Regions from separate parts of the Lentzea miocenica genome, predicted to be linked through region 3. Evidence: riboswitches for the same ligand, from Rfam matches in the RefSeq annotation. Region 3 holds a riboswitch; each other region holds the start of a gene.
The links. Region 3 has a riboswitch for cobalamin ahead of SK803_RS45810 (FecCD family ABC transporter permease). Riboswitches for the same ligand answer to the same signal wherever they lie in the genome.
Positions count from the first base shown of each region.

Region 1: it holds a riboswitch for cobalamin, as region 3 does, so the genes downstream of both, SK803_RS26505 (putative cobaltochelatase) here and SK803_RS45810 (FecCD family ABC transporter permease) in region 3, are expected to answer to the same signal.
Region 2: it holds a riboswitch for cobalamin, as region 3 does, so the genes downstream of both, SK803_RS14570 (CbtB domain-containing protein) here and SK803_RS45810 (FecCD family ABC transporter permease) in region 3, are expected to answer to the same signal.
Region 4: it holds a riboswitch for cobalamin, as region 3 does, so the genes downstream of both, SK803_RS15585 (ribonucleoside-diphosphate reductase subunit alpha) here and SK803_RS45810 (FecCD family ABC transporter permease) in region 3, are expected to answer to the same signal.

Region 1 covers NZ_JAXAVW010000022.1:155,020-159,990, forward strand. The annotation lists gene SK803_RS26495 (cobyrinate a,c-diamide synthase) at 1-363, opposite strand, end outside; gene cobO (cob(I)yrinic acid a,c-diamide adenosyltransferase) at 368-982, opposite strand; gene SK803_RS26505 (putative cobaltochelatase) at 993-2,897, opposite strand; cobalamin riboswitch at 2,936-3,065, opposite strand; gene SK803_RS26510 (threonine aldolase family protein) at 3,104-4,063, opposite strand; gene SK803_RS26515 (zinc-binding dehydrogenase) at 4,232-4,660, shown strand; gene SK803_RS26520 (cytochrome P450 family protein) at 4,644-4,971, opposite strand, start outside.
Region 2 covers NZ_JAXAVW010000011.1:4,700-9,670, forward strand. The annotation lists gene hisG (ATP phosphoribosyltransferase) at 1-843, opposite strand, end outside; gene SK803_RS14550 (phosphoribosyl-ATP diphosphatase) at 857-1,120, opposite strand; gene SK803_RS14555 (RNA-guided endonuclease TnpB family protein) at 1,230-1,841, opposite strand; gene SK803_RS14560 (helix-turn-helix domain-containing protein) at 1,838-2,167, opposite strand; gene SK803_RS14565 ((2Fe-2S)-binding protein) at 2,298-2,948, shown strand; cobalamin riboswitch at 2,997-3,173, shown strand; gene SK803_RS14570 (CbtB domain-containing protein) at 3,206-3,394, shown strand; gene SK803_RS14575 (CbtA family protein) at 3,426-4,181, shown strand; gene SK803_RS14580 (YbaB/EbfC family nucleoid-associated protein) at 4,242-4,709, shown strand; gene SK803_RS14585 (hypothetical protein) at 4,706-4,971, shown strand, end outside.
Region 3 covers NZ_JAXAVW010000073.1:6,358-11,328, reverse strand. The annotation lists gene SK803_RS45825 (3-isopropylmalate dehydrogenase) at 1-805, shown strand, start outside; gene SK803_RS45820 (YciI family protein) at 996-1,415, opposite strand; gene SK803_RS45815 (hypothetical protein) at 1,547-2,077, opposite strand; cobalamin riboswitch at 2,104-2,239, shown strand; gene SK803_RS45810 (FecCD family ABC transporter permease) at 2,288-3,310, shown strand; gene SK803_RS45805 (ABC transporter ATP-binding protein) at 3,310-4,050, shown strand; gene SK803_RS45800 (ABC transporter substrate-binding protein) at 4,047-4,971, shown strand, end outside.
Region 4 covers NZ_JAXAVW010000011.1:214,217-219,187, reverse strand. The annotation lists gene SK803_RS15585 (ribonucleoside-diphosphate reductase subunit alpha) at 1-1,160, opposite strand, end outside; cobalamin riboswitch at 1,268-1,479, opposite strand; gene SK803_RS15580 (LysE/ArgO family amino acid transporter) at 1,677-2,225, opposite strand; gene SK803_RS15575 (LysR family transcriptional regulator ArgP) at 2,325-3,182, shown strand; gene SK803_RS15570 (glycoside hydrolase family 16 protein) at 3,200-3,916, shown strand; gene SK803_RS15565 (SDR family NAD(P)-dependent oxidoreductase) at 3,943-4,671, shown strand; gene SK803_RS15560 (DUF998 domain-containing protein) at 4,752-4,971, shown strand, end outside.

The DNA of each region.
Region 1 (4,971 bases), on a different contig from region 3:
GTCCACCACGAACAGCACGGGCGCGTTGATCAGCTTCGCCACGTGCGCGGTCGAGCCGACGCCCGCGGTGTCGACCCGTCCGTCGAACAGGCCCATCACGCCCTCGACCACCGCGATGTCACAGCCCTTGGAGCCGTGCGCGAACAGGCCGGGAATCCGGTGCTCGCCGACCATGACCGGGTCGAGGTTGCGGCCAGGACGGGCCGTGGCCAGCGAGTGGTAGCCGGGGTCGATGTAGTCGGGCCCCACCTTGAACGGCGCGACCCGCGACCCGGCCCGGCGCAACGCCGCCATCAGGCCCGTCGCCACCGTGGTCTTGCCGCTGCCGGAGGCGGGGGCCGCGACGACCAGCCTGTTCACCATCTGGTCACCACTCGATCCCCCGCTGGCCCTTCTGCCCGGCGTCCATCGGGTGCTTGACCTTGGTCATCTCCACGACGAGGTCGGCGGCGGCGATCAGCTTGTCCGGCGCGTACCGGCCGGTGATCACGACGTGCTGGTGACCTGGCCGGTTGACCAGCGTGTCGACCACCTCGTCGACGTCGATCCAGCCCCAGTGCAGCGGGTAGGTGAACTCGTCGAGGACGTAGAAGCCGTGGCGTTCGGACCGCAGACGGCGCGAGATCTCCTGCCAGCCCTCAAGGGCGGCAGTGGCGTGGTCGTCCTCGGTGCCCTGCTTGCGGGTCCAGGACCAGCCCTCGCCCATCTTGTGCCACTCGACCGCGCCGCCCTCGCCGGTCTCGTCGTGCAGCCGGCCGAGCGCCTTGAACGCGGACTCCTCGCCCACCTTCCACTTGGCGGACTTCACGAACTGGAACACGCCGATGTCCCAGCCCTGGTTCCAGCCGCGCAGCGCCATGCCGAACGCCGACGTCGACTTCCCCTTCATCTCACCGGTGTGCAGCATCAGCAACGGCCGGTTGCGGCGCTGGCGGGTGGTCAGGCCGTCCTTCGGCACCTCGGTTGGTTGTCCTTGAGGCACTGGATTCTCCTTATGCGGCCCGGACGACGCCGGCGAGGTGGTCGGCGCTGAGCTGGTCGAGACGGACGCAGGTGCCCTGCAGGGCTTCGGCGATCTTCTGCGCGAGGCCGAGCCTGATGTGGCCCTGTTCGCAGTCCACGACCACGACGGCGGTCTGTTCGAGCAGGCCGGCGGCCTTCAGGGCGTCCTTCATCGGGTCGCCGCCGAGGCCGGACGAGGTCGCGCGGCCGTCGGTCAGCAACACCACGAGCGGGCGCTTCCGCGGGTCGCGCAGCCGTTCGATCTCCAGGACGCGGTGGGCCTTCAGCAGTCCGTCCGCGAGCGGGGTCCTGCCGCCGGTGCGCATCTTCTTCAGGCGGGTGGCCGCCGCGTCGACGGAAGTCGTCGGGGGCAAAGCGACTTCGGCCTGGTTGCCGCGGAACGTCACCACGCCGACCTTGTCCCGGCGCTGGTAGGCGTCGCGCAGCAGCGAGACGACCGCGCCGCTGACGGCCGACATCCGCTGCCGTGCCGCCATCGAGCCAGAGGCGTCGACGACGAACAGGACGAGGTTCGACTCCTTGCCCTCCCTGACCGCCTTGCGGAGATCTCCCGCGGTGAGCAGGAGTCCGGGGCCGCTGCGGCCGCGCGCCTGCTGGTGCGGTGCCGCGTTGGTGAGCGTGTCGACGAGATGCAGGCCGTTGCCGTCCACTTTGGACGAACGCACGATCCGGCCGGTCCGGGCACGGGCCCTGGAACGCTTGCCCGGTGCGCCTTCGCCGACTCCTGGCACCTCCAGCAGCCGCGCCTTGAACGCGGGTGCGGGTTCCGGTGCGGGACGGTCCCGCGGCGCGTTTCCGTTGCCCGCCGGGCCTTCCTGCGGTTCGGGCAGTTCACCACCGCCGGGGCCGTCGTCGTCCGGGCCCTCTTCCGGTTCTTCCGCGTGCTCGGCGGCCTGGCGCATGGCGTCCTCGAGCTGCTGTTCCTCGATGCCGGGCTCGTCGAACGGGTCGCGGCGGCGCCGGTGCGGCAGGGCGAGCCTGACCGCGACCTCGACGTCGGTCTCCTCGACCTGCCGGGCACCTCGCCAGGCGGCGTGCGCGGTGGCGGCACGGGCGACGACGAGGTCCGCGCGCATGCCGTCGACCTCGAACGCCGCGCAGACAGCGGCGATCCGGCGCAGTTCACCGTCCGGAAGGGACACGGCCTTGAGGTTCTCGCGGGCGTGCTCGATCTGCCGCTTCAGCGCGGCGTCCTCTTCCGCCCACTTCGCCGCGAACGGCACGGGGTCGGCCTCGTAGGCGAGCCGGCGCCGGATCACCTCGGTGCGGACGCCGACGTCGCGGGCCGCCTTCACCGCCACGGTCAGCCCGAACCGGTCGAGCAGCTGCGGCCGCAGCTCGCCCTCCTCCGGGTTCATGGTGCCGACCAGCAGGAACTGGGACGGGTGCGAGATCGACACGCCTTCGCGTTCGACGTGCGCGCGCCCCATCGCGGCGGCGTCCAGCAGCAGGTCGACCAGGTGGTCGTGCAGCAGGTTGACCTCGTCGACGTAGAGCACGCCCCGGTGCGCCGCGGCGAGCAGACCGGGCTGGAACGCCCGCACGCCCTCGGTCAGCGCCTTCTCCAGGTCGAGCGAGCCCACCAGCCGGTCCTCAGTGGCGCCCACAGGCAGTTCGACCAGCTTGGCCGGACGGCGTTCAACACTCTCGTGCGGCGCGTCGGGGCAGTCGGTGCTGCCGGGCACACAGCCGAAACGGCAGCCCTGCGAGACGTCGAGTTCCGGCAGCAGCGCGGCCAGGGCACGCACGATCGTCGACTTCGCGGTGCCCTTCTCGCCACGCACGAGAACACCACCGATGCCGGGGTGCACGGCGTTCAACAGGAGGGCCAGCCGGAGGTCGTCATGTCCGACGACAGCCGAAAAGGGGAACATGCTCGGCGAAGTCCTTCCTCGGGTGTCCACGCCCGCGGTCGGTGATCAAGAGGGGGACGAGTTCCTGACTCCCGGCTTCTCCTTGAGACCGGTCACAGTCGCGGGACGGCGCCGGATTCGCACCGGCTTCCTCGCACTCCCCTCACAGCCCCGGCATCGTCGCATTTCGCACCCGCGCGACCAACAGCCAGGTGAGCGATGTCGCCCTAGATCAGGCTCTGGAACTCCGCCCAGGCCTCCCGGACCTCGTCGGCGGTCCACTCCAGCGCGGGCGCGGCCACGGTGATCTCGGTCTTCGCGAGCGTGCCGTCCCGCCAGAACGAGCCGAGGAACTCGCCACTCGCCTCGGTCAGCTTCTTCGGGTCACCCGGCAGGTGCAGCGCGAACTGGTGGGTGTGCGGCTCCGGCAGGCCCATCGCCGCGGCCACGACCTTGGCGTGCTCGACGTAGCCGCCGAGCTTCGGGAGCACCGTGTCCAGCCCGTGCATCGCGGACAGCGCCGCCGGCCACTGCTGGAACAGCATGCCGCCGTACCGGTGCCGCCAGACCCGTGCCTGGTCGATGAAGTCCTGGCTGCCCGCGAGCGCCGCGCCCGACATGCCCTCCAGCGACTTGTAGAACGAGACGTACACCGAGTCGAACAGGCCCGCGATCTCGGTCAGAGGCTTGCCCAGGCCGTACGTGCTCTCCCACAGCCGCGCGCCGTCGAGGTGCACGACCGCGTCCCGTTCGCGGGCCTGGTCCACCAGCGTGGTCAGCTCGTCCCAGGTCGGCAGGACGAACCCGGCCTCGCGGTCCGGCACCTCGAGCAGCAGCGTCCCGTACGGCTCAGGACAGGTGGCCACCTCGGAGTTCGGCACCTTGATCGGACGCAGGCCGGACAGCACGGTCAGCGCGTCGTCCTCGTGGTTGAGCGGGTGCGCCTGCGGGTGCATCGCGACGATCGGGTTGTGCGTGCGGTCGGCCCAGCACTTCAGCGCGATCTGCTGCGCCATCGTCCCGGTCGGCACGAACAACGCGGCCTCGGTGCCCAGCAGTTGCGCGACCCGCTCCTCCAGCGCGCCCACCGGGCCGCCGTCGCCGTAGCGGTCGGGCTCGACGTCCGGCACCGGGCCGAGCTCTTCGAGCAGGGTGCGCTTCGTGACTCCGGAGAGCTGGCGGTTCAACACCCCAGCATCAAACCTCAGCCGCGAGCGTGTCGGCGAGCGAGATAACGCCCGCCCGGACGTCATAGGCGGTCATGCGCCGCTCGAGCAGGAATGCGATGTGTTCTCCCCTCAACACGGCGAGCAGGGCGTGTGCTTGGTGGAGGACGATCCGGACCGGCAGTCCGGTTGGACACCGCGGACGCTGAGGGACTGGCGGTCCGTTCGACCGTGCCGGCGATATGGACCGGTAGTCCGATTCACGGCATCGAGATCCGGACCGGCGGTCGCGAAGCGCTGGCGCTGCAGGGCACCACCGCGTTCGAGTCCATCGGCGGCGCCGTCGGGAAGCGGGCGTTCGAACTGCTCAAGGACGGTGTGGGGCGCATGGTCGTGTTCGGGTTCGCGAGCGGTGAGCCGTTGGACGTGTCGGCGAGCGACGTCTTCCGCAAGGGTGTCGCGGTCATGGGGCTCCCTCGCGACGTGACGCCGGAAGAGGTGTTCAGCCACCACCTCAAGCCGGTGCTCGGCGAGGTCTACCAGCTCGAAGAGATCGCCGAAGCGCACCGAGCACTCGAAGCTCGGACCACGCAGGGCAAGCTCATCGCGCGACCGTGACCGACCTGGGCGCGCGGAACGACAGCAGGTTGAGCCACTCCGGATCGTCACCGGCCAGGCGCAACGACGGCTCGTGCTCCGCCACGGTCCGCAGGGTCACCGCGGCCTCCAACCGCGCCAGCCCGGCGCCGAGGCAGAAGTGGCGGCCATAGCCGAACGCGAGGTGGCGAGGGTCGCTCTCCTTGCCGCTCAACAACAACACGAGCTCGGCACCGGCAGGGACGCGCACACCGGACAGCACGACCTCACGGGCAGTCAGCCGCCGCCAGGTCACCACGGGCGTGTCGGTCCGCAGCACGTCCTCCACGAAC
Region 2 (4,971 bases), on a different contig from region 3:
GATGTCCGAGGCCAGCACGGCCTTGGCGCCGATCGCGGCCAGTTCGTCCATCACGCGGTTCGCCTCCTTGCGGGACACCATCGCCCGCACGGCCACCCAGTTGTCGTCGGCCAGCGGCGCCACCGTCGGCGACTCCAGGCCCGGGGTGAGGGCGATGGCGTCCTCGAGCAACGTGCGCGGGCAGTCGTAGTCGAGCATCAGGTACTGCTGCGCGAACACGACGCCCTGCAGGCGGGCCGTCAGCTGCTTCTTGGCCGACGTGAGCTCCGAGGCGGCCCGGTGCACGAGCACGGCCTCGGACTCGCAGATCGGCTCGCCGAACGGCACGAGGTCGTGCTGGCGCAGCGTGCGGCCGGAGCCCACCACGTCGGCGATCAGGTCGGCGACGCCGAGCTGGATCGAGATCTCCACGGCGCCGTCGAGACGGATCACGTGGGCGTTGATGCCGCGGGCCTTGAGGTCGCGGCCCACCAGCTTCGGGTAGGCGGTGGCCAGGCGCTTGCCTTCGAGGTCGGACACCTTCCAGTCGGTGCCGCGAGGGCCCGCGTAGCGGAAGGTGGACGAGCCGAAGCCCAGCGCCAGGAGCTCCTGCACCGACGAGCCGTTGTCGTCGGCGCCCGAGTCCGCGGCCAGGTCCCGGCCGGTGATGCCGAGGTCGAGGTCGCCGGACGCCACGTAGATCGCGATGTCCTTGGGACGCAGGAAGAAGAACTCCACGTCGTTGTTGGGGTCGAGCACGGTCAGGTCGCGCGGCTCGTGCCGCTGCCGGTAGCCGGCCTCGGTCAGCATGGCGGAGGCGCGTTCGGCGAGCGCGCCCTTGTTCGGGACTGCAACGCGCAGCATGTGAAAGTCTCCGTCAGAGGTACTTGTAAACGTCTTCGAGGGTCAGGCCGCGGCCCAGCATGAGCACCTGGAGGCGGTACAGCAGCTGCGAGATCTCTTCCGAGAGCTTCTCGTCGGACTCGTACTCGGCGGCGATCCAGACCTCGCCCGCCTCCTCCAGCACCTTCTTGCCCTGCGCATGGACGCCGGCCTCGAGCGCTGCGACGGTGCCGGAACCTGCCGGCTTGGTGGCGGCTCGTTCGGTCAGTTCGGCGAACAGGGAGTCGAAGGTCTTCACGGCACGACATCCTCCCATCTCCCGGACCGCCGTCCACACCGCGGTCACATCTGTCCCATGCCCTGGACTTGACTTTCTCCCCACCTGCGGGTGAAGAGCCCCGTCCGACTCACGTCGGACACCGCACGGTGTGCCTCACGACACAGGGTTCCTGCTTCGCCGCTGACTGCGGAAGGGCGAACCCTTGCCGTCTCACGTCAGCTCCACAGGCATCGCCCAAGTCTCCTCGGGCTACGGCTCGACCAGCCGCAAGGATGTACTTCGCCGCGTTGAGGTCCCGGTCGTGCCGGATGCGACAGTTCGGACACGTCCAGTGCCGAATGGACAAACCCAGCTCGGCCAGCAGGTGTCCGCAAGACGAACAGGTCTTGGTGCTGGGATACCAGCGATCGACGACCAGAAGCGTCCGTCCGGCGCGATGCGCCTTGTACTCCAGCATCGTCCGGAACTCACCCCACGCCACGTCGCTGATCGCGCGGGCCATCCGCCGGTTTCGGACCTTGCGGTGCGCGGCGGCAATCCTTCGCCTGGCTTTGGCGCGGTTGCGGGAACCGCGCTGGGTGCGAGCCAGACGCCGCTGGTAGCGGGCCAGGTTTCGCGCTTTGCGTTGCAGATGCCGGGGGTTGGCGATCCGCTGACCATCACTCGTGACGATGAAGTCCTTACACACCGAGATCCAAGCCCACAGCGCGACCGGTAGCAGGAAGTGGCGCAGGATCACTGGTGTCCACTGTGAACGTGACGTACCAGCGGTGGTCGGACTCTCGTGCGACAACGACCATGCTGGGATCGAGCGTGGACAGATTCGCCTGACCGAACGACCAGGCGAAGCGGATCGGCCCTGCGGTCTTGGCCAGGTGAAGCCGGCCCTCGCGCATGCGGTACGCCGAGCGGGTGTCCCGCGAAAAAGTTCCGGTAGGTCAGCGCGGCGTCGGTCTCCCGGTATGAAGTTGACTTGCCCTCGGTGCGGTAGCGGTGAGACCGCTCGGCAAGGGTCTTGTTCCACACCAAACGCACGCACCCGAACGTGCGGTTCAGCACCGCCATCTGTTCGGGGTCCGGGTAGGCCCGGCATCGGTACGCCGTCCTCACAACATCAAGTTACCCAGGTGTTCCCTGTTCTGATCGCACCCGACGGGGAGCGACGATGAGATTCCACCCGGTAGCGTGAACTTCCGTGTCCGAGTTCGCCGAAGTGCTCGAAGCGTTGCGCCGGGTGCGCGGCATCAACCCGTTCTTCGCGCTCGACGTGGGCCGCCCGGACGACACGTGGCTGCCGGGGACGGCGCTGCTCGAAGGCCCGGCGCTCAAAACCACGATCGACGCCATCGCGATCCGGTACGAAGCGGAGGAACCACGCGTAGCGGCCAGCCTGTTCTTCCTCAGCTACACCGCGCGGCTGCTCAGCCCGCTCACCGCCGCGAACATCCCGATCGACGTCCGGCCGGAGAACCTGTGGTGGCACCACCACCCGGTCAACGGCCTGAGCGTCCGCATCGACCAGCCGCGGCTGGGCCCGCCGGCCGCGGAGGCGCTCGAACCCGTGGTGGAAGCGATCCAGGCGGTCACTCCGGTGGCGCGCGGATTGTTGTGGGGCAACGCGATGTCGAACATCGCGGGCGCGCTCAAAATGGTTGTCCGCGCACGCATGCTCACGGCAGAGGAAGCAGAAGAACGCGGCGAGCGGCTGATGAGCGCACCGCCGTTCGAACAGGCGGGAGAATTCATCAGTTTCCCGGGCGAAGTCACGTTCCGGCGTCGGTCGTGCTGTCTCTACTACCGCGTTGCCGCAGGTGGGAAGTGCGGTGACTGTCCACTCGTGAAGTGATGAACACGACAACTCTTATGGCCGGTTGTGTTTAAGCCACCGATCAACTTACGGTGCACGCGCCGCAGTGACGGGAAGCCGGTGAAAATCCGGCGCGGTCCTCGCCACTGTGACCGGGAAGCGATCCCCGCCGAGCACGTCACTGGTCCCCGCGAGGGGACTGGGAAGACGCGGGGGCAGCGTTGATCCGGGAGTCAGGAGACCGGCTGCGGCGCCGCTAGGAGAGTTGACTTCCACGAGGTATGGAGGAGCCCGTCATGACGAGCCCCGCAGCAAATCTGTCCGCCGTCCAGGTGCCCAAGTGGGCCTTCGCAGTAGCACTGCTCGGCCTCATCGTCACCTACCTGGTTTTGCAGGAGAACGGTCTCGCGCTCGGCGCGGGTTCCGAGATGCTGCACGAGTTCTTCCACGACGGCCGGCACGCGCTCGGCGTCCCCTGCCACTGATCCCGATCTCCGATCCCGGGCAGGGAAGTTCATGACTACGACGTACAAGTCCCTTGCGCTGCGCGGAATCGCGGCCGGCGGCATCGCCGGTGTCGCCTCCGCGCTGGTGCAGCTGCTGGTGACCGAGATCCCGATTCGCGCCGCGCTCGCGGTCGAGGAGGCCAGGGCACCCGCCGGTGAGGCCGGCCATTCGCACGGTGGCGAGGAAGAGCTGGTCAGCCGGGGTGCCCAGATCGTCGGCGGCATGCTCGGCGTGGTCATCGTCGGCATCGCGGTCGGGCTCGTGTTCGCCACGGCCTACGGGCTGTCGAAGCGGTGGTTCGCCGACCGCACGCCGTTCAGCCGCAGCTTCGCGTTCGGTGCCGCGGTGTTCGGTGCCGTGGCTTTGCTGCCGTGGCTGAAGTATCCGGCCAACCCGCCCGCCGTGGGCGACCCGGAGACGGTGAACTACCGGACCGCGCTCTACCTCGGTGTGGTGGTGGCCGGTCTGGTGATCGTGTGGGGTGCCAGCTGGCTCGCCGAGCAGCTGCGCGCCCAGACCCAGCCGGTGCGGGTCACCGCGGTGCTGCTCGCGGTCGCCGCGGCCGTCGCCGTGGTGCTGGTGGCGTTCCCCGCGCCGCCGGACACGATCCCCGCGGACATGCCGGTGAACGTGCTGTGGCAGTTCCGCCTCAGCTCGCTCGCCCAGCTCGCCACGCTCTACGTCGGTCTCGGCGTGGTGTTCGGTCTGCTGATCGACCCGGCCACGCGCAGGACCAAGGCCGTCGAAAAGACTGCTGTCGCCTGATGGTGTGGGGTGGCCGGGAGTACGGCCACCCCGCCCAGGCGGCATTGGTACGTTCGGCGCATGCCTGACAGCGCCGAGTTGCTGGAAGAGATGCGTCAGAAGCTCGAGTTCTTCGAGCGGGCCAACCGTGCGGCCGAGGCCCGTGCCGCCGGGTACGACGCGATGGGCACCGAACTCAGAACAGTGGAAGCCAGCGTCCAGTCCCCCGACCGTTCCGTCACGGTCGTAGCGGGTTTGTCCGGTTCCATCAAGGAAATCCGGTTCACCGAGGACGCGAAGCGGCTCAGCGCCACGCAGCTCTCCCAGGCCGTGATGTCGACGTTGCAACAGGCCGTCGCCGCCGCCGCGCGCCAGCAGGCCGAGATCGTGCAGGGCCACGTCGGCACGGACATCCCGATCGCCGAGCGCGTCGCGAAGACCCAGCAGGAGATCTTCGGGCAGCCCGGCGAGCCTCCCGCCCGCCCGCGCCCGCCAGTGGACGACGACGGCGACACCGGCAGCATCTTCCGCCAGGACGACCGCTGGTGACCGGCTACGTCGTGCACCCGGACGAACTGGCCCGGTGCGCCAAGTCCGTCGGCGGACTCTCCGGCACCTCGACGAAGCTCAACGACACGGCCACCACCGCGTCCGTGCCCGCGATCAGCTGGGGCGCCCTCGGGCACCTGCTCGGCATGTACGAGCAGTACGACGCGCTGCTCGGCGACCTGCACGGCCACTTCGGCAAGATGACCGAGGGCTTCGGCAAGATCGACGCCGCCCTCACCGCCACCGCGCGGACCTACGCCGA
Region 3 (4,971 bases):
GGAGCGCGGGCTGTTGCTGCGTCTCCGGTTCGAGCTCGACCACCACGTGAACCTCCGCCCCGCCCGTCTCTACCCCGGCGTCCGCAGCCCGCTCGCGGACCCGCCGGAGATCGACATGGTGGTGGTCCGCGAGGGCACCGAGGGCCCGTACGCGGGCAACGGCGGTTTGCTCCGCAAGGACACCCCGCACGAGATCGCGACCGAGGTCTCGATCAACACGTCGTTCGGCGTGGAGCGCGTTGTTCGTGACGCCTTCGCCCGCGCGGCGAACCGTCCGCGTCGCCACCTGACGCTGGTGCACAAGACGAACGTCCTCACGCACGCCGGCTCGTTGTGGTCGCGCGTGGTGGAGGAGGTCTCGTTGCAGCACCCGGACGTCACCGTGGCGTACCAGCACGTCGACGCGGCAACGATCCACCTGGTCACCGACCCTGGCCGTTACGACGTGATCGTGACGGACAACCTGTTCGGCGACATCCTGACCGACCTCGCCGCCGCCGTCACGGGTGGCATCGGCCTGGCCGCGTCGGGAAACATGGACGTGACGCGGCGCAACCCGTCGATGTTCGAGCCCGTGCACGGCTCGGCACCGGACATCGCGGGCCAGGGCATCGCGGACCCGACCGCCGCGGTGCTGTCGGTGGCGTTGCTGCTCGACCACCTGGGCGAGCACGAGTCGGCGCGCCGGATCGAGGCCTCCGTGGCCTTTGATCTCGCGACCAGGGACCACCAGTCGCCTGGGGCCACCTACGCCATCGGCGATCGTCTCGCGGCACTCGTGTCGTCGAACGTGCGCACTGGCTGACGTTCTCCGCAAGGCTTCTCCGGCCCCTGCACCCCTGTGGTGCCGGGGCCGGGTCGTCGGGCCGGGGAGTGGTGGATCGCCGCGAGGGACAGCAAGCGCCAGGACCTCAAGTTCCGCGTGCGGTTCACGCCGGTCTTTTGAAGCCCCGGCCGGTATCTCCCGGCCGGGGCTTCGGCGTCTCCCGCGCTGATCAGAGCTGGCCGTTGGCCTCACGCCACGCGCGCTCCTTCTGGATCCACTCGTTGTCCTGCGGGAACTCGTCGATCGTCGGCACCCTGCGGATCTCGGTCTTGAACCCGGCGCCGGTCATCGGCATGCGCTTGGCCCACTCGATCGCCTCTTCCTTCGAGGAGACGTTGAGCAGGTAGAAGCCGTTGAACAGCTCCTTGGTCTCGCCGTACGGGCCGTCCGTGACGACCGGGGGTTCGGCGGAGTAGTCGACGACGACGCCCTCGGACGCCTCGGAGAGACCTTCCGCGGCCAGCAGGACACCGGCGCGGATCAGCTCCTCGTTGTACGCGCCGACCGTCTCCAGCATCTTGTCGAAGTCGAACTCGCCCATGTTCGCGAAGGCCTCGTCGGTGGCGCGCATGATCAGCATGTACTTCACGGTGTCTCCCTGTGTCTCTGCGGGGCCGCTCAGCCCCTTGGCATCCACAGGTCGAACGGGCTCCGCGGCGGATCGACACCGCCCTCGGAAATTTTCGAAGATCTTTTTCGCGTGCGGTCTGGTCGAGCAGGTCAGGCCAGCCACAAGATCAGGCCGGCCAGCAGCAACCAGTGCGGGACGGCCACGGCCGCCACTCGCCGGGCCGGCCTGACCAACCACGCGATGCCGATGGTGAACGGCACGAACAGCATTCCCACCAGGAAGTAGGTCAGCGGCAGCGCCCAGAGGCCGGTGATCGGGTTGACGTCGACCGGGATGTCCTGGTTGGACGTGATGAACAGCGTGCCCATGAAGCCGCCCAGGAACACTCCCAGGTAAAGGGCCGCGGTGCGGTGCCAGAGGTACACCGGCAGCGGCGCCACCGCGATCGCCCAGCCGGTCAGCACCTGCGGCAGCGCCGTGCAGGACTCAGGCGTGCAGTAGAGGTCGTTCAGCGCGGTGCCGATCGGCATGTGGGCGAAACCACCGATCATGGAGCCCGCGATCACCAGGGTGACCACGAGCACGGCAACGCGGGGGTCGTCCCTGTGGATCACCTCGGTGGTGCCGTGCTCGGTCCGCAGCTGCTCGCGCCGCAGCCGTCTTCGCTCTCCCAGGTCCATGCCCACCAGACGCAACTCACCGTGGTTTTGTGCAGACGTTCGTGGGTTACAGTGCGGGAGTCGTGCACGGGGGAAGTCCGGTCTGAGTCCGGCGCTGACCCGCAACGGTAGGTCCCTGAGCCAGGGACGAGCCCGAATACCCGCACACGGCGTGCAGAGAACCTCCGACTCCTGCCGTGGACTGCGGGAAGGGACCCAGCGATCAACACCGTGCTCGGGAAGATCAGCGCGCTCGTCGGCGTGCTCGCCGTCAGCATCGTCGCCGGCGTGGCGCTCGGCCCCGTCTCCGTTCCGTTCGGTGCCACCCTCGACCTGCTGTGGGCGGCCCTGACCGGCGGCACCATCCCCGCCGACCTCGCCGGGCAGTACCACATCGTCTGGGACATCCGGCTTCCCCGCGTCCTGCTGGCCGCGGTGGTGGGCGCCGGCCTCAGCACGGTCGGTGTCGCCATCCAGGCGATGGTCCGCAACGCGCTGGCGGACCCTTATGTGCTCGGCATCTCATCGGGCGCGAGCGTCGGCGCGACCGCGGTGGCGACGCTCGGAGTGTTGTCCGGCCTCGGTGTCTACGCGCTGTCGACCGGCGCGTTCCTGACGGGTCTCGGCGCCACCGCGCTGGTCTACATCACCGCGCGCACCAGCCGGGGCCTCACCCCGTTGCGGCTCGTGCTGACCGGAACCGCGCTGGCGTACGGCTTCTCCGCCGTGGCGATGCTGCTGGTGTTCCAGGCGCCGCACGGTGAGGCGGCGCGGGCGGCCATGTTCTGGTTGCTCGGCAGCCTCGGCGGCGCGACCTGGCAGTCGCTGCCGATCGCCACCGCGGTGACCGTGCTCGGCATCGTCTACCTGCTGACCAAAGCGCGGCCGCTGAACGCCCTGGCGATGGGCGACGAGACCGCGACCACACTCGGCGTCGAGGTGAACCGGTTCCGCACGCACCTGTTCATCGTCACCGCGGCCATCACCGGCGTGCTGGTGGCGGTCAGCGGCGCGGTGGGCTTCGTGGGCCTGATGCTGCCGCACCTCACCCGCATGGTCGTGGGCGCCGACCACCGCAAGGTGCTGGCCCTGGCACCACTCGCCGGAGCCTCGTTCCTGGTCTGGGTCGACGTGGCCGCCCGGATGCTCGCGGCACCGGAAGAGCTGCCGCTCGGCGTCATCACGGCCGCGCTGGGCGTTCCGTGCTTCATCTTCCTGATGCGCCGCAAGTCGTACGTGTTCGGCGGCCGCTGATGCGCGTCGAGCTCACCGGCGTCACCGTCCGGAACATCATCGAGGACATCACGCTGCACGCCTCGAACGAGGTAGTCGGCATCGTCGGCCCGAACGGCAGCGGCAAGTCGACCACCCTGCGCTGCGTCTACCGCTCGCTGAAACCGCACGCCGGCACCGTCCTGCTCGACGGCGAGAACGTCCACAAACGACACAACATCGCCCGCGACCTCTCCGCCCTCACCCAGGAGTCGCAGGTGGAGTTCGACTTCACCGTGGCCGAGGTGGTGGAGATGGGCAGGCTGCCGCACGACCGCGACCCCGCCCGGGATTCGAGGGTGGTCGCTGCCGCACTGGCCACAGTGGACGTCACGCACCTCTCCGGGCGCAGCTACCTCAGCCTCTCCGGTGGCGAACGGCAGCGCGTGCTCATCGCGCGCGCGATCGCCCAGGAACCGCGCGTCCTCGTGCTGGACGAGCCGACCAACCACCTCGACATCCGCCACCAGCTGGACGTGCTGTCGCTCGCCCGCGGCCTGGGCGTCACCGTCCTGACCGTCCTGCACGACCTGAACCTCGCCGCGTCCTACTGCGACAGGTTGTACGTGCTCGACGAAGGCCGCCTGGTCGCGTCCGGCACGCCGGAAGAGGTCCTGGTGCCCGAGCTGATCGCCAAGGTCTTCCACGTCACGGCGCACGTCGTCCGTCATCCCACCACGGGAGTTCCCCAACTCCTGTTCGACCAGGAGGTCACCCCTTGAGAACCGCTTTCTGCGCCGCCGTGCTCCTGCTCTCCGGCTGCGGCGCCACGGTCGCACAGGACACGTCCGCGTCCGACCCGGTGACCGTCACGAACTGCGGCCAGCAGGTGACGTTCGACAAGGTGCCGTCCAAAGTGGTCACCAACGACACGGGCATCACCGAGCTGATGTTCGCGCTGGGCCTCAAGGACCGCATGGCGGGCTACGTCGTGAACGGCAGCGACACCGTGGACCTGCGCACCTCCCCGTGGAAATCCGACTTCGACACCGCGAAGCACCTGTCCGACAAGATCTCCAAGGAGGTCGTGCAGGGCGTCAACGCCGATCTCGTGTTCGCCGGCTGGAACTACGGCTTCAGCGAGAGCACCGGCTTCACGCCGGACGCGTTGAAGCAACTCGGCATCGGCACCTACCAACTCACCGAGGCGTGCCGCAACGGCGTCGGCAACCAGCGCGGCATCATGCCCGCCCTCGACGCGCTGTACACGGACCTGCGCAACCTCGGGAAGATCTTCCGCGTCGAAGCCAAGGCCGAAGAGCTCATCAAGGGCTACCAGCAGCAGATCGAGAACGCCGGCCGGTTGATGGCCGGCAAGCCGCGGCCCAAGGTGTTCCTCTACGACAGCGGCCAGGACCAGCCGTTCACGTCGGGCAAGAACGCGGCGCCGCAGGACGTGATCTCGAAGGCCGGCGGCGACAACATCTTCGGGGACCTCAACGACAGCTGGACCACGGTCAACTGGGAGACCGTCGTGCAGCGCAACCCGGACGTCGTGCTGATCGTGGACTACGCGGACGGCGAGGCGAACACGCCGGAGCAGAAGCAGGCGTTCCTGCAGGGGTTCGCGCCGCTCGCCAACTCGCCTGCCGTGAAGAACAAGCGGTTCTACGCGTTGCCGTACGCGGCGTTGGTGGAGGGGC
Region 4 (4,971 bases), on a different contig from region 3:
AGCATCCGCCGCCACAGGTCGACGGCGGGCAGCCGGCGGAAGACCTTGATCTCGCCGTTGTCCGCCTTCTCCTCGTACGCGCGGTACTTCTCGGCGAACTCGTCGCCGAACGCGTCGTGCAGGTCCGGCACCTCGTCGGGCGAGAACAGCGTCCACTGGCCGTTCGCGCGCACCCGGCGCAGGAACTCGTCCGGCACCCAGTTCGCGGTGTTCATGTCGTGCGTGCGGCGGCGCTCGTCACCGGTGTTCTTGCGCAGGTCGAGGAACTCCTCGACGTCGATGTGCCACGTCTCCAGGTACGCGCAGACCGCGCCCTTGCGACGGCCGCCCTGGTTGACGGCCACTGCGGTGTCGTTGGCAACCTTGAGGAACGGCACAACACCCTGTGACTTGCCGTTGGTGCCCTTGATGTGCGCGCCGATGCCGCGGACCGGGGTCCAGTCGTTGCCCAGGCCCCCGGCGAACTTGCTGAGCAGCGCGTTGTTGCTGATGCCGTGGAAGATCGCGGCGAGATCATCGTCCACGGTGGTCAGGAAGCACGACGACAGCTGCGGGCGTGTGGTGCCCGAGTTGAACAGGGTCGGCGTCGAACACATGAAGTCGAACGACGAGAGCAGCTCGTAGAACTCGATCGCGCGGGCGTTCTTGTCGTCCTCTTCGAGGGCGAGACCCATGGCGACGCGCATGAAGAACGCCTGCGGCAGCTCGTAGCGGCGGTCGTCGTGGTGCAGGAAGTAGCGGTCGTACAGCGTCTGCATGCCCAGGAACTGGAAGTTCAGGTCGCGTGACGCGTCGAGCGCCGCACCCAGGCGGGCGAGGTCGTAGCCGGCGAGGCGCGGGTCGAGCTGGCCGAACTCGATGCCGTAGCGGACGAACTCGGCGAAGTACGCCGGGTAGCGCTCGGTCATCTCGGCGTGGGACAGCGGGATGCCGCAGGCCTCGGCACGCAGCTTGTCCAGCAACAACCGGGCGCTGACGTAGGAGTAGTCCGGGTCGTGCTCGACCATCGTGCGGGCGGCCATGATCGGCGCCAGCGCCAGCTCGGCGTCGGTGATGCCGTTGTAGAGGTTCCGCTTGGTCTCGGCCAGAACCGCCTCGGCGGATGCGTTCGGCAGGTCAGCACACGCTTCGTTGATGACCACTGAAAGGCGGTCGGGCACGCTCTCTCCTCGCGAGATCAGCCCGAGGAAACGCATGCGCACGCCAGTGGGCACACCACTGGTGCACACAGCAGCCCTCCCTCGGGGCACCGTGTCGTGCGCGCAGGCTTGCGCGCACACCAATGGCAGGTCTTCGGACTCGTGGGCGTACCTCTGGCGCCTACCGGCCGTCGCTTCCCAGGTCCGGAGACCCAGTGCTTGGTTGACGGCTTTCGTTCCCACTCACCGCTGCGGGGCAGTCCTGGATTCGCACCAGGTTCCCTGTTGCCTCACCGACCCCGTTGCGCCAAGTCGGTGAACCACCAGCGCGGCAGATACTACATGTAGGGGTGGGGTCTGGATCACCACCCAACATGCGCGTGTCGTGGGTTATGGTCATCAACGTGGGTGATCTTCGGCCTCGGGTCGTCTTCGGTGCACTGGTCTGTGCGGGGCTCGCTTCGACGTCCCTTTTCGTCGGTGCCGCGGCGCCGGTGACGAGTGGTGTGCTGGCCGTGTCGGCGGTGCTCGTGATGATCACCACCCGGCGATCAGGACGACCCCGAGACTGATCATCACGGCGGCGATCAGGCCGTCCAGGACCCGCCACGCGCGGGGCTTCGCGAACAGCGGGCTGAGCAGCCGGGCGCCGAACCCGAGTGCGACGAACCAGGCGATGCTCGCGGTGACCGCGCCGACCCCGAACAGCCACCGGCCGGCCGCGATCGAGCCGAGCAGCAGCAGCGTGTCCAGGTAGACGTGCGGGTTGAGCCACGTGAGCGCGAGCGCGGTGAGCACAGGGCGGTTCGAACCGCTTTCGGCGACGCTCATGGAGCCCGGTTTGAACGCCCGGCGCGCCGCCAGGAACCCGTACGCCAGCAGGAAAAGACCGCCGACGATCGCGGCGACGGTGATCGCCTGCGGCCACCTGCGGACGATCGCGCCGAACCCCGCGACGCCCACCGCCACGAGGATCGCGTCCGAGATCGCGCACACGGCGACGACCTTGGCCACGGCCTGGCGTCGAAGTCCTTGGCGCAGCACGAAAGCGTTCTGCGCGCCGATCGCGACGATCAGGGTCATCATGGTGCCGAAGCCGAGCAGCAGGTCAGTCACACGTTCGACGGTATTGACGCGGTCTTGATGAGACCAGCTAAAGATTCTTACGTAGCATTAGCGGCCGTGATGGATCTCGACCTGGTGCGCACCCTGCTCGCGGTCGTCGACGCGGGCACGTTCGACGCCGCCGCGGACGCGTTGCACGTCACGCCATCCGCTGTGTCCCAACGGATCAAGGCGCTGGAACAGCGGACGGGCCGGGTGCTGCTGGTGCGGGCCCGGCCGGTGCGGCTGACGCCGTCGGGGGAGGTGCTGGTCCGTTACGGTCGGCAACTGCTCGCTCTGGATCAGGACCTGGAGGCGGCGCTGGGGGAGGACGCCGTCGTCCGGGTGCCGATCGCGGTGAACGCCGACTCGCTCGCCACCTGGTTCCTGCCCGCGCTGCAACGGGTCTCGCCGTCGTTGAAGATCTCGTTCGACCTCCACCGCGAGGACCAGGACCACACGACGGCGTTGCTGCGGCAAGGTCTGGTGATGGCCGCCGTCACGTCGTCACGTGAGCCGGTCGCGGGCTGTTCGGTGCGCAGACTGGGTGACATCCGTTACGCCGCAATGGCATCGCAGTCCTTTGTGGATCGGTACCAGGACGGCCCGCTCAAGTCGTGGTTGCCGGACGCGCCGGTGGTGGTGTTCGACCGCAACGACGACTTGCAGGACCGGTTCGTGCGCACGCTGACCCGTGGCCGCGGTGCCTCGGACCACCGTCATCACGTGCCGTCGTCCGAGGTGTACGTGCGGACGATCGTGGCCGGTCTCGGCTGGGGAATGGTGCCACCGCAGCAGGTCCAGGACGGTCTGGTCGATCTCGCGCCCGGCCGCACCATCTCCGTGCCGCTGTACTGGCAGCAGTGGAAGCTCGACTCACCGGCCCTCACCGCGGTCGCCGACGCGGTCGAGGCGGAAGCCGGTGTGGCGCTGGAGTAGGAGTTACCCTCGGTGACATGACCGGACGAGACCTCGAGTTCGAAGACCGGTTCACCACGCTGGACCGGTGGCATCCGCACTACCTGCCGCACTGGAGTTCGCGCGCGGCCACGGAGGCCCGTTACCGCAACGACGCCGGCCTGACCCTGCGGATCGACGCCGACCAGGCGCCGTGGTGCCCGGAGTTCGACGGCGACACCAGGGTCTCGGGCCTGCAGACCGCGCTCACCACCGGCCAGTCCCGCTTCCGTCCTGATCTGCGGGTCCGCGAACCGCAGCAGGACCTGCGGCTCTACACCCCGACGTACGGCCGGTTCGAGATCAGGTGCAAGGCCGTCGACGATCCCAACTGCATGGTCGCGTTGTGGATGATCGGGCTGGAGGACGTGCCGGAGCGGTCCGCCGAGATCTGCGTCGCGGAGATCTTCGGCAAGCACGTCTACCCGGCGAACACCGGTGTCGGCATGGGCGTGCACCCGTTCGGCGACCCGCGGATCACCGACGAGTTCGAGGTGGTGGACGTGCCGATCGACGGTCGCGAGTTCCACGTCTACGGTGCGGACTGGCAGCCGGATCGGGTCGACTTCTTCGTGGACGACGAGCTGGTCAACACGGTCCACCAGGCACCGGACTACCCGATGCAGTTCCAGCTCGCGATCTTCGAGTTCGGGCCGGAGCGCGCCGGGACCTGTCCGAAGGAGTTCGAGGTCGAGTGGTTCAGGGCGTACCGATGAATCTCGCTGGGATGAATCTTGCTGGGATGAATCTTTTTGGGAAGGTCGCCGTCATTTACGGCGGCGCGGGCAGCATCGGTGGTGCGATCGCGGAGGCGTTCGTCGCGGCGGGGGCCGAGGTGCATCTCGCCGGCCGCACCGAGGCGACGCTCAGGGCGAAGGCCGGGCAGCTGGGCGCGCGGTACGCCGTGGTCGACGCGACGGACGAGCAGGCGGTGGACGAGCACGCGGCCACGTTCGAACGCATCGACATCTCGGTCAACGCCATCACCGACAACGACGTCCAGGGCACGCCGATGGTCGAGATGAGCGTCGAGGACTACCTCAGCCCGGTCGTCACGAGCGTGCGCGCACGTTTCCTCACGTCGCGTGCGGCCGCACGGCACATGATCAGGCAGAAGAGCGGGGTCATCCTGTTCTTCGGCGGCACCGGTGACGCGTCGGCGCACCGCCGGTGGCAGCTCGGCGGCCTGCTCGCGGCGTTCGACGCGGTGGAGTCCATGCGCCGTCAGCTCGCCGCCGAACTCGGGCAGCACGGCATCCGGGTGGTGACGCTGCAGACCGGTGGCATCCCCGAGTCGGTGCCCGCCGAGCACCGCGAACCGATCGAGACCGACATCGTCGGCGAGACCCTGCTCGGCCGCGCCGCCACGTTGGAGGACGTGGGCCGAACAGCGACGTTCGTGGCCTCGGACTGGGGCCGCACGATCACGGGATCGCAGGTCAACATCACATGCGGAAGCGTCCTGGACTGAACCTGTCGAATTGCTGGGGGGATGCTGTCGGCTTCCTGAACTCAGGAACCGGTCGGGTTCGCCGCCGCGTTGACCGGTATGTGCTGATTCCTCGACTTGCCGCCACCGGCGGTTCACTCGCCGTCGTCGCGACGGTGGCCATGGTGGGTCTGCTCGACCTGACCGTCGGCCCGCTGCGCCGCACGATCAGCGAGTACGCGCTGGGCGACTACCGTCCGGTCTTCGACACCGCCGTGCTGCTGCTGGCCCTCGGCTCGCTGGCCATCCTGGCCGCGCTCGTCCACAAAGGACTGACGCGGT